4 regions of the Pantoea sp. LS15 genome follow, and region 3 is predicted to be linked to each of the others. Evidence: predicted binding sites of a transcription regulator. Region 3 holds the regulator's gene; each other region holds the start of a gene.
The links. The regulator LexA, encoded in region 3, represses DNA repair genes until DNA is damaged. The targets are predictions, from matches to a motif close to TNCTGTATGTACATACAGNA.
Positions count from the first base shown of each region.

Region 1: sbmC (DNA gyrase inhibitor SbmC) is a predicted target of LexA. The motif match lies at 1,272-1,291, and genes of this name have one in related genera.
Region 2: rmuC (DNA recombination protein RmuC) is a predicted target of LexA. The motif match lies at 1,694-1,713, and genes of this name have one in related genera.
Region 4: umuD (translesion error-prone DNA polymerase V autoproteolytic subunit) is a predicted target of LexA. The motif match lies at 1,790-1,809, and genes of this name have one in related genera.

Region 1 is NZ_JAAVXA010000002.1:520,791-523,921, reverse strand. It holds gene HED65_RS05860 (FUSC family protein) at 1-690, opposite strand, end outside; gene sbmC (DNA gyrase inhibitor SbmC) at 783-1,256, opposite strand; gene dacD (serine-type D-Ala-D-Ala carboxypeptidase DacD) at 1,388-2,554, opposite strand; gene sbcB (exodeoxyribonuclease I) at 2,753-3,131, shown strand, end outside.
Region 2 is NZ_JAAVXA010000017.1:62,210-65,340, reverse strand. It holds gene ubiE (bifunctional demethylmenaquinone methyltransferase/2-methoxy-6-polyprenyl-1,4-benzoquinol methylase UbiE) at 1-126, opposite strand, end outside; gene rmuC (DNA recombination protein RmuC) at 193-1,650, opposite strand; gene udp (uridine phosphorylase) at 1,794-2,555, opposite strand; gene HED65_RS20020 (dienelactone hydrolase family protein) at 2,811-3,131, shown strand, end outside.
Region 3 is NZ_JAAVXA010000013.1:66,340-69,470, forward strand. It holds gene dinF (MATE family efflux transporter DinF) at 1-1,044, opposite strand, end outside; gene lexA (transcriptional repressor LexA) at 1,108-1,716, opposite strand; gene HED65_RS17570 (diacylglycerol kinase) at 1,825-2,193, opposite strand; gene plsB (glycerol-3-phosphate 1-O-acyltransferase PlsB) at 2,348-3,131, shown strand, end outside.
Region 4 is NZ_JAAVXA010000001.1:713,217-716,347, forward strand. It holds gene HED65_RS03330 (hypothetical protein) at 1-77, shown strand, start outside; gene umuC (translesion error-prone DNA polymerase V subunit UmuC) at 90-1,352, opposite strand; gene umuD (translesion error-prone DNA polymerase V autoproteolytic subunit) at 1,336-1,770, opposite strand; gene pdeG (cyclic di-3',5'-guanosine monophosphate phosphodiesterase PdeG) at 1,905-3,131, opposite strand, start outside.

The sequences.
Region 1 (3,131 bases), on a different contig from region 3:
AATCGCTTTCTGAATATGAGTTTCTTTGCTGGCCGGGGTAATCAGACCGCGCATTTTGACCACATCGTTAAGGATGGTTTGCAGATGCTTTTCCAGCCGGGGTCGCTCAATCAGATTGGGAGAAAAACCTGCCTGATAGACACGGTTAAACGCAGTGACGTAGTTAGCCATCTGAATACGCCAGTGCAGGAAAGCGCGCTGCGGCCAGATACCGGTGAAAAGCATGGCCAGCAGTGACCCCAGGATGACATCCCCGCTTCGCCACAGCGCCGTGGTCATATCCCCGGCAGGGGCACCGACAACCACCGCGAGAGTGATGCCAATCAGTAGCGCCTGATAAGGCCTTTTGCCCAATGCCAGCCAACCGCACAGGAACATAGCGGCACCGCACCATGCCAGCATGACCGGAAACGAAATAAGCTCCAGCTTCAGGGCGATAAGCCCGAGTGCCGAACCTAAAACGGTCCCACCAATTCGCTCGAAGGCGCGAGGAACAACGTTTCCCCAAAACGAAATTGGCCCCATCACCACGACAAGCGTAATAAGCGGCCACGTCCCTTCCGGAACATCCAGCAAGCGGACCAGGACAAACGTCAACACAAACGCCAGCGCGATGCGACACCCATGCACCACGCGGTAATGTTTGTACAACCGAATTTCAAAAGGAGTTAATGATTTGTCGGGACGCACACCCGCTCTCCAGCTACACGGCAAACCACAATTGTACTGTGTTTTCAGCCGAGCGGATCACACTCGACTGAAAAACCCTTCATTTAGCAGGCCTAAACCGTTTTATGCTCAACGGCGATAAACATTTCGATATCCCAGTAGCCGTCTGCGTTGCCATCATTAAGATAGCGCTCGAAGCATGGTTTAGGGGCAATCTGGTATTTATTGTCCTGTAACAGGGAGTTGAAGAACTGATACCATGGGGTCGCAAAGTCGTAGTTTTCCACGCGCGCCATTGCCACGGCATAATCACCGGCCACGATTTCCGTCATCATGACGCCTTCGCTGTTTTCCGGAATAACGAAATCATCCGGTACCGTCACAGCCGTATCACAGCGCAGTTTTTCTGCCGGAACTTCATCCGGGTTATCGTAATAGACCGCAACCCACTCCAGCGGCTGAATGTGGCGACCGTCCACCCACATCACCAGCTGTTCAAAGCCCTGTTTTACCGTTTGTTCCCACGGTCCAACCAAATGAAAACCGGCAATCTTACGTTTCTGTTGCTGCTTAATGCTGTAGTCCATGTTGCCTCCGTTTATAACTGTATATTTATACACTATAAAGCAGGTTTTTACTGTCCAGCAAACGAGGTGTGTTTATTATGTGAGCAGACTCGCAACCCTGCCAGTCTGCTCACAAGCATTAACAGATGTATTTAAAGCGAGTGATGAAGGTAATCGCTCAGACGCGAGAAGACACCGCCTTTATCAACGGCTTCCAGGGTGACCAGAGGCCAGTGCGCAACGACCTTATCTCGGTCATAAAGCTGAATCTCCCCAACCCGCTGATGCGCCGCAATCGGTGCTTCCAGCTCTTTTTTATCCAGCACATATTTGGCTTTGATGTTGGGGACTTCCGCTTTTGGCAGCGCCAGCCAGAAGTCCTGGTCGGTACCCAGTTTCACCTGCTCCTTATCGCCGTACCAGATACGCTCTGTACCAACTTTTTTACCGTTATCCAGGATCTGCACCGTATCGAAATTCTGCTGTCCCCAGTGCAGCAGTTTACGGGCCTGGTCCTCACGCCCTTTCGGACTGTCGGCCCCCATCACCACTGCGATTAAACGGCGCTGACCATCGACCGCGGAAGCAATCAGATTAAAACCTGCGCCTGAGGTGTGCCCCGTTTTAAGCCCATCTACGTTCATGGTTTTATCCCACAGCAGGCCATTACGGTTTTGCTGGGTGATCCCGTTCCAGGTGAGGCTCTTTTCGCTGTACATATGGTAAAAATCAGGTTCGCCATGAATGATGGCCCGGGAGAGGACGGCCAGGTCATAAGCGGAGCTGTGCTGCCCTGGCGCATCCAGCCCGTGAACGGTTTCGAAATGGGTGTCGCGCAGGTTCAGCTTTTGCACATAGTCGTTCATCATCTTCACAAACTGCGGCTGCCCGCCCGCCACGTGATCGGCCAGTGCCACGCAGGCATCGTTACCGGAATCCACAATCAGACCGCGGCTCAGGTCGCGTACGGTGACGCGATCGCCCTCTTTCAGAAACATCAGCGACGAACCGTCAAAAACCGGGTTGCCTTTTGCCCAGGCATCGCGCCCGACGGTGACAACGTCATCAGGCGAAATACGATGGCTATCAATGGCCCGATCAACCACATACCCCGTCATCAGCTTGGTCAGGCTTGCCGGATTACGTTGTTGATGTTCGTTGCCCGCCGTTAAGATTTGACCAGTCGTGTAATCCATCAGCACCCAGGAGCCAGCCTGAATAGCAGGAGGCTGCGGCGAAAAATCCAGTGGTTCGGCCGCAAAAGCAGATGAGACACTCGAAGCGAGTAAAGAAACAGCAATAAACAGACGGCGTTTCAACGGTATATCCTCAGGTCATTAAAAATCGCTGACCTTTTTACGGGAGTTCTGATGTCGTTACCTGGCTTAATTGCAAAAAAATGTGACAGGCAGCCAATTTTCCGCTGAAGTCGTCTCGCAAATTTTTACCCCAGAGGCGCTTTTTATTCGGTCTGACCCGTACGATCGTTTACCATAGTGGCGTCATTTTTTAACAGGATGGTATTACTGGTGTCTGACTCTGCCGCACGCCCGACTTTTTTGTTCCACGACTACGAAACCTTTGGCACTCACCCGGCGCTGGACCGACCGGCGCAGTTTGCCGCCATCCGTACCGACGACGAATTCAATATTATTGGCGAGCCAGAGGTCTTTTACTGTAAGCCCGCTGATGACTACCTGCCGCAGCCTGGCGCGGTCATGGTTACCGGGATTACCCCGCAGGAGGCGCGGGAAAAAGGGGTTAATGAGGCAGAGTTCGCCCGACGCATCCACGATCTGTTTACCGTCCCCAATACCTGCGTGGTGGGTTATAACAACATCCGTTTTGATGATGAAGTGACGCGCAATATTTTCTATCGCAACTTCTACGACCCGT
Region 2 (3,131 bases), on a different contig from region 3:
CAAGTCATTCATCACATCGTACTTCGCCGCCACAGAGTGAAATACGTGGGCCACCATGTCAGCTTTCTGCGCTTTGGCAACAGTCTGAAAACCAAAGTGCGTCGTGTCTTGTGAATCGTCAACCATCTCAGAGCCTGCTTATCAGTAAAATGTTTGTGAAGTGTACCAGATTGGACGCGTTTGCCCTACGATTCAACCACCGCGAAACAAACGGGTTGGCTGCTCATCTGGCGATAATTCCGCTGCTAAATCGTTGTCTTCACTGTTTGTCTTTTGTTCAGCACTGCCTTCACGCAGGCGGAACTCCTCGTCCTGCGACGTGGCCTGTTCAACCAGTTCCGGATTAATCTCGCGTTTTACTTCGACGCCCAGACTACGGAATGCCTCAGCTTGTGCCAGTAAGTTGCCACGTCCGGAGGAGAGTTTTTTCATTGCCTGACGGTAGTTATCCTGCGCGCGGTCGAGGCTTTGTCCAACCGAGGACATATCGTCCACGAACAGACGCATTTTGTCGTACAGCTTGCTGGCTCGATCGGCAATCTGTTGCGCATTGCGGCTCTGGTGTTCATAGCGCCACAGGTTCGCAATGGTTCGCAAGGCCACCAGCAACGTGGTGGGGCTGACCAGCATAATGTTATTTTTCAGCGCTTCGGTGATCAGTTCAGGCTGCCTGTCGAGTGCCAGCAGGAAGGCCGGTTCAACCGGAATAAACATCAGCACGTAATCCAGTGAGCGAAGGCCCGGCAGTTGCTGGTAGTCTTTTCGGCCCAGCAGACGGATATGGTTACGCACGGAAGCAATATGCTCCTGCAGCGCCGACTCTCGGGTGTAGTCATCTTCCGCATTAAAGTAGCGCTCATACGCCACCAGCGTCATTTTGGCGTCGATAACAACGTCTTTACCCTGCGGCAGACGCACAATCACATCTGGCTGCATGCGCGAACGGGCATCATTTTCGATGCTAACCTGTGTTTCATACTCATAACCTTCACGCAGGCCAGAGGCCTCAAGCACGCGGGTCAGAACTACTTCCCCCCAGTTTCCCTGGGTTTTATTATCCCCTTTAAGCGCACGAGTCAGGTTGACCGCCTCCTGCGCCATCTGTGCATTTAGTTGCTGAAGATTGCGGATCTCATGGGCCAGCGTGTGCCGCTCTCGAGCCTCCTGACCAAAACTGTCCTGCACCTGACGACGAAAACCGTCCAGCTGTTCACGCAGGGGCGTCAGCAGGCTGTTCAGGCTCTGGCGATTCTGTTCATCAACGCGGCGGTTGCTGTGCTCGAAAATGCGGTTGGCGAGGTTTTCAAACTGTTCGCTGAGGCGTTGCTCGCTGTTAATCATCTGGCGGATTTTGTCTTCCGCATGCAGCTGGGTGGATTCAAGACGGGTGGTCACTTCGCGGAGATCAGCCTCCAGCGAGGTGTTGATATCCCGCAGGTTGCGTAGTTCGTTGTTGAGCAACTCGCACTCATCGCGCCAGTGCTCGCTCAGAGCAAGCTGCTGTTTTGCCGCGCTTAAATCGGCGACCATCTCTTCTCGCTCGGCCAGTTGGTCGGCCTTCTGCTGTGCATGCTGGTAGCTGGAAATAAGCCAGCCAATCCCTAAGCCCACCAGCGCAATCACCGCGTAAATCAGGATCGAGATATCCACAATGCCCCCTGCATCAACGTATTACCTGCACAAAATAGAATTGTGCTGTATAAACGTCCAGTTTGAAAGGGTTTTCCTGCGAGGCGCTACGCAAAAAATAAAGGCCGAACGTGTCGGCCTTTTATTGCATGCAGAAGAGAGGACTAGATCAGGCGACGCGCCGCTTCAACCACGATTTTCACAGCATGACTTTCAGTCTGCTTCATGGTTTCGGCATTCGGGATCTCCTGCTGCGTACGGTTGACGATAACGCCCGCCACCATACCGGCACGCAGACCCTGGCTTGCGCACATGGTCAGCAGCGTCGCAGATTCCATTTCGTAGTTCATTACGCCCATAGACTGCCACTCTTCCATAGAGCCTTTGAAACGGCTCACCACGCGACCAGAGAAGGTGTCATAGCGCTCCTGGCCTGGGTAGAAGGTATCGGAAGAGGCAGTTACACCCACGTGCGTGGTTGCGCCCACAGATTTCGCCGCTTCAACCAGCGCAGTGGTACATTCGAAGTCTGCCACTGCCGGGAATTCCATTGGCGCGAAGTGCAGGCTTGCCCCGTCCAGACGAACGGATGCGGTGGTGACCAGCACGTCACCGACATTGATATGCGGCTGAATAGCGCCAGTAGTACCGATACGCAGGAAAGTACGAATGCCCAGTTGCGCCAGTTCTTCAACAGCAATAGAGGTCGACGGACCACCGATACCGGTTGAGCACACGATCACGGCTTTGCCATCCAGCTCTGCACGCCAGGTGGTGAATTCACGATGGGCTGCCAGCTTAACCGGCTTATCCATCAGCGCGGCGATCTTTTCCACACGCTCAGGATCACCCGGGACGATAGCGAGCGTAGCCCCTTGTAAATCGTTTTTGGTGAGGCCGAGATGAAAAACATCAGACTTAGACATAGGTGACTCCTCTGTGGGTCGGTTAGTCAGAAGAAGTAAAATGGTACTTTACAGAAGCAATACGCATAATTTCGTGATGAACTTCACCATGAATGAAAATGATTGCAGTAAATTTCCATAAAAAGGCGATTTACATCACATTAACAAGTTATATCGTGGTGTGCTGCACAAAAGATAGACCGTTTAAGGCACTGTGGGTTGTTAACCTGGTGTCTATATTTACCTTTGCGCTAACTCATTGGTACGGAGAATGCCATGACTGAAAAAATCGGTTTTGCACCTGCTGCAGCCCCGCATGCTTCAACCATCGTTTCAACGCCCGAAGAGGCCATAACGGCGGGTGAGACCTCCATCCCCTCGCAGGGGGATAATATGCCGGCTTACCACGCTCGGCCAAAATCAGTAGAGGGTCCTCTGCCCATCGTCATTGTGGTTCAGGAAATTTTTGGTGTTCACGAACATATCCGCGACCTCTGTCGCCGACTGGCGCTGGAAGGGTATCTGGCCGTTGCACCAGAACTCTACTTCCGTCAGGGCGATCCGAACGACTATAACGATAGTCCAACATTGCTTAGC
Region 3 (3,131 bases):
TTCACGCAGTGTGGGAAGTGAGGTGAGTAACGCAATAATCTGCTCGCCAAAAACGGCATAAACCAGACCAAATGCCAGCGCCACCAACCCCGACTGACGACAGGCTGCCCGCCAGACATCCTGAAGCTGCCCGCTTTTGCGCGCACCGTACGCTTGCCCGGAATGCGCTTCCACAGCATAGGCAAAGCCGTCCAGCGCGTAAGCGGTAAAGGTCAGCAGCGTCATCAATACGGCATTGACCGCAACGATGTCTGGCCCCAGCCGAGCCCCGAAAACCGTCAGCGCGCCGAAACAGAGCTGAAGGAGAAGTGAACGCAGCATAATGTCACGGTTGAGTGCCAGCAGCTTACGGATATTGCCGCGCCATGCGTTTTTTAATAGCGCAAGAGAGATCCCGCGCATCGCCAGCACACGCCAGACCATCCACAGGCCGATGATAAAAGTCCCGTATTCGGCAATTACCGTCGCCAGTGCAGCCCCCTGCACGTTCATATGCAGACCCATTACCAGCCAGACATCAAGCACAATGTTGAGCAGGTTTCCCACCACCAGCAGAATGACGGGGGCGCGGGCATACTGCACGCCGAGTAACCACCCCAGCAGAACCAGGTTAGCCAGTGATGCGGGTGCACTGAGCCAGCGGATTTCAAGGAAACGTCTCGCCTGCTCCAGTACCGCCTCGTTACCGCCAACGATGTGAAGCGCGAGGTCAATCAGGGGCGAGCGCAATACAACAATTAATGCCCCCGCACCAAGCGCCAGAATGAGCGGCTGCACCAACGCGCGCGCCAGACGCAGCGGATCTCTGGCACCATATGCCTGTGCCGTGAGCCCGGTAGTACTCATGCGCAAAAAGAGCAGCAGCATAAACAGGAAGCTGGTTGCCGTCGCGCCAATCGCCACACCGCCAAGATAAACAGGTGAATCCAGATGGCCAATAACAGCAGTATCTACCAGACCCAGCAGGGGCACGGTGATATTGGAAAAAATCATCGGCAGTGCAAGACGCCACAATGCCTTATCTGATGCCGTCAGCAGTGACATGAAAAATACCGGGAGAGGTAAAGGAATCAGGCTACAGCAACGCCGTAGCCTGTCAGGAAGAGATTACAGCCATTCGCCGTTGCGAATCACCCCTACTGCCAGCCCTTCGATAGAGAAGTTCTGCTCGCGAAGATCCACCACAATCGGGGAGAATTCGCTGTTTTCAGGCAGCAACTGTACGGTATTACCCTGTTTTTTCAGACGCTTAACAGTGACTTCGTCATCAATACGCGCGACCACAACCTGGCCGTTTCGCACATCCTGCGTTTTGTGAACCGCAAGCAGATCACCGTCAAGAATACCGATGTCTTTCATCGACATGCCACTTACGCGCAGCAGGAAATCAGCGCTTGGTTTAAACATCCCCGGATCGACCTGGTAGTGGCCTTCAATATGCTGCTGTGCCAGTAAAGGCTCACCGGCCGCAACACGCCCCACCAGCGGAATGCCCGTCTCTTCTTCCACCAGCAGGCGGATACCGCGTGACGCGCCCGAAACAATCTCAATCACGCCCTTACGCGCCAGCGCTTTCAGGTGTTCTTCGGCAGCATTCGGAGAACGGAAGCCCAGACGCTGAGCGATTTCCGCACGCGTGGGTGGCATACCCGTCTGGCCGATATGATCCCGGATGAGATCAAACACCTCTTGCTGCCTGGTCGTTAACGCTTTCATTCCGCCCCCTGGGTGTATATACAGTTATGCTGTGAGTATATACAGTCAAAGGCGATTTTGGAACCAAAAACTGCACAAAAAACCAGGGACTTAATTATTCCTCGAGGCTCATCGGAAATGTGACCAAAGCAGCGTGACCCAGGTAATGACCGCAGTAATAATCGCCAGCAACACGGCAGCGGAGCCCATGTCTTTTGCCCGGCCAGAGAGCTCGTGGAAATCTGAGCCAATCCGGTCAACAACAGCCTCAATAGCGCTATTGAGAATTTCCACTATCATCACCAACAGTACGGAGCCGATCAGAAGAACGCGTGTTATTGCATCAACATCAAGGAAACAGGCGATAATCACCGCGATGATAGCGGCGACGCCCTCCTGGCGAAAGGCGGCTTCATTGATCCACGCGGCACGGAAACCTTTCCAGGAATAGCCGGCGGCTTTGATGATTCGGGTTAACCCAGTGGTATTATTGGCCATTAAAAGAACCTTTTATTGGAAATAGCGTCAGTAACTAGAGTGGCAGCGCGTTTCGCTGCCGCCTGAAGTATGACGGGTAACAACAGAAATTTTGCGCGCTTTCTGTTATCCTTGCGCCGCAATTGCATTATTAACCAGAGGCTTTACATCGTTTATGTCCGGCTGGCCACGAATTTACTACAAATTACTTAATTTACCATTAAGCATCCTGGTAAAAAGCAAGTCTATCCCAGCAGAACCCGCGCTGGAATTAGGGCTCGATACGTCGCGCCCCATTATGTACGTTTTGCCTTATAACTCGAAGGCAGACTTACTGACGCTTCGCGCCCAATGCCTGGCGCATGACTTACCTGACCCGCTTGAACCGCTTGAAGTTGACGGTACGCTGCTGCCGCGCTACGTGTTCATTCACGGTGGACCGCGCGTGTTTACCTATTACACGCCGAAAGAAGAGTCCATCAAGCTGTTCCATGACTATCTCGACCTGCACCGCAGCAATCCTGATCTGGATGTGCAGATGGTGCCAGTATCGGTGATGTTTGGTCGTCGCCCGGGTCGTGAAAAAGGTGAAGAGAATCCACCGCTGCGCATGCTTAACGGCATCCAGAAGTTCTTCGCGGTCTCCTGGCTGGGACGCGACAGCTTTGTGCGCTTCTCCCCTTCCGTTTCGCTGCGTCGTATGGCGGACGAGCATGGCACCGACAAGATCATCGCGCAAAAACTGGCGCGCGTAGCGCGTATGCACTTCGCCCGTCAGCGCCTCGCTGCCGTTGGGCCGCGTCTCCCGGCGCGTCAGGATCTGTTCAACAAGCTGTTGGCCTCCAAAGCGATTGCCCGTGCCGTTGAAGACGAAGCACGCAGCAAGAAGATTTCGCATGAGAAAGCCCAGCAGAACGCCATTGCACTGATGGAAGAGATTGCAGCGAACTTCTCTTACG
Region 4 (3,131 bases), on a different contig from region 3:
TCCTGGCAGGTGCGGGCCAAATGCCGTTGATCGGCGTGCTGACGGCGGCGGCAACCTGGTTGACGCAAAAGAAATAACGCAGGAGTTCTCTACCTCGCCACCGGCAAATCCGCGTACCGCGTGGTATAAGCCGGAGACAGCATCTCGCGTTTCATCGCCCAGGATTTCTCAATCCCCTGTCCGGCAAACCATATCTTCCCTTTGCCGGAGTGATTGACACTGTCGATCATCTCCATCAGTGCCGCACTGTTGGTGCGCAGACGGTTATCGTCAAACAAATTAAGCTGGGCGACACCCGTACTGAAAAAGTCCGCCAGCATGACCCCCGCTTTCATGTAGCGATACCCGTCAAGCCATATACGCCCCAGCGCCTCCGTGGCAGCCCGGATGATATCGCGTGAGTCATTGGTCGGCGTCATCAGGATGGTCGAAGCCTGATTTCCGTAATAAATTTCGTTGTCGGCATGGGGGCTGGTGCGCACAAACACGCTGATAAAGCGGCAATATTGATGCTCGCCGCGTAGTTTTTCTGCTGCACGTTCCGCGTAGGCGCAAATGGCCTGATGCATCTCTTCGTATTGCGTAATCCGGTGTCCAAACGAACGGCTACAGATAATTTGCTGCTTTGTGGGTGTAAACTCTTCCAGGTCAAGGCAGGGTTCGCCGCGAAGCTCTCGCACCGTGCGCTCCAGTACCACGTTAAAATGTTTACGAATGACCCAGGATGAGGCATCTGCCAGCGCCAGTGCCGTGGAGATCCCCATTGCATTGAGTTTTTTCGTGATGCGCCGTCCAACGCCCCACACCTCGTCTACCGGTACATTCGCCAGCAGTTTGCGCTGCCGCTCGCGATCCGATAAATCGACCACACCGCCAGTGCCCGACCACCGCTTGGCCGCATAGTTGGCCAGCTTCGCCAGCGTTTTTGTCGGAGCAATACCGACGCCCACAGTTAAGCCCGTATTTTTAAGTATCTGCGCGCGCATCTGACGACCAAATGCTTCCAGCGACATGCAGTGGCTGACACCTGACACATTCACGAACGCTTCATCAATGGAATAGATCTCTATTGCCGGGGCAAGATCGGTCAGGGTTTGCATTACCCGGCTGCTGAGATCGGCATAGAGTGCATAATTCGAACTAAAGACGTATACCCGGGAGGGGTAGCTCTTCTCTTTGAATTTGAAATAGGGCTCACCCATTTTTATACCGAGCTGCTTTGCCTCCCGCGACAGTGAAATAATGCAGCCGTCGTTATTCGAAACCACTACGATGGGCTTCCCCTCCAGATCGGGACGGAACACCTTCTCACAAGAGGCATAGAAACTATTTACATCAACCAGCGCGAACATGTTTATGCGTTTTGAGCGTGTGGGTGACGACACCGAAGATTTGCAGCTCCTCTTCGGACTGAAAGGTAATCGGCTGATAGCGGACATTATGTGGCAGGAGTCTCAGGACCGGACGGGTCTGCAACTCCTTCACGGTAAATTCACCGGCGACCGACGCCACCACAATATCGCCATGTTCAGCATTTAACGAGCGATCAACCACCAGCAGATCGCCGTCGCCGATCCCGACGCCAATCATCGAGTCTCCGCTCACCTTGACGAAATAGGTTGCACTCGGGTGTCTGACCGCCAGTCTGTTGAGATCGAGACGATCCTCCACATAATCCTGCGCAGGGCTTGGGAAACCACAGGCAACACGCTCCAAAAATAAAGGTAATTCAATGTATTGATTTGGATGATAAGAAAAGAGAGTGCTCATAAATGCCTTTCTCGCCACACACTGTATATACATACAGTATTACGGATACTGACCCAGGATCAAGGTCATTTCCGCAGACGATCCCAAACGCATTGAAGTTTGAGCGGATTTAATTCAGCAGCAGCGTCTGCAGATTACTCCACCACCACTTTCACCTTCGGCTTCGACAACAAAATTTGGATAAGCCTGGTAAAAGGAACCGGTTTAAAAAAGTAGTACCCCTGCTGAAAGACGATGTGATTACGATTGAGGTAGTCTAACTGTGCCTTCGTCTCTACGCCTTCCGCTACAATGCTGATGGAGAGTTTACGCGCCAGATCCAGCACACAATCAAGGATGCGGGTTGAGTCCGCGTGCTCGTTAACCCGGCTGACGAAGCTCTGGTCAATTTTGATATAATCAATATGCAGGTCATGAAGATAAGAGAGTCCGGAATAGCCGGTACCGAAATCATCCAGTGCAATGGCGAACCCTTTGTCATGGAGCACATTCAGGGTCTGGACAAGGTTCTCATCAATATCCAGCGGTTCCCGCTCCGTCACTTCGATCACCAGGTTCAGATCTTTTCTGACGAAACTATCCTTGTACTTCAGGCACTCATCCAGGAAGGTCGGCATCGCAATATGGGAAGCACTGAAATTCAACCCGACGTGAAACCCTTCCGGTAATTTCGTGGAAATCGCGTTCATTTGTGTCGCCACCTGCGCCATCAGGCTCTGCGTCAGCGGAACAATCAACCCCGATTTTTCGGCAATGGGAATGAATGTGGCCGGAGAAATATAACCCGCCTGCGGATGTTTCCATCTTGCCAGCACCTCTACGCCCCGCAACGTGCCTTCCCTGCCATTCACTACAGGCTGGTAAAACGGAACGATTTCTCCTCGGGCAATAGCGGTACGAAGTGACTCTTCAGGTAGCGTGTTTTTGTTCAGATACTTATACAAAACGTAAGCGGCAGTAGCGGACATCAGCAGTAAAAACAGCATGATGCCCGCCCCCTGTTCGATCAGCCTTTGTACGCTAAACAGAGGAGGAAGATTATATCTGACGCTATAGGGATAATTTCCCGACCGGACCTGCCCGGCCTGCGTTTCCTGGCGATGAATGATGGTGAAATTGCCGGAAGCATCAAGGGCGTAACCGCCCACCACTAACGCGTAATTGACATGCTTTAACGGTGTGCTCAGGGCATCACGAATATGGCTATCGCTCACGCTAACCATGATACGGTTCGTGGCAAAGTGGGTCTGAAATAACAAAACAGGTCGTCCATTTACCGTATCGCTCGCCGGAGTGAGCAGTAGTTCAGAAAAATGTATATTATTAATATTCAATAATAAAATACGATTTCCCGGCAGAGA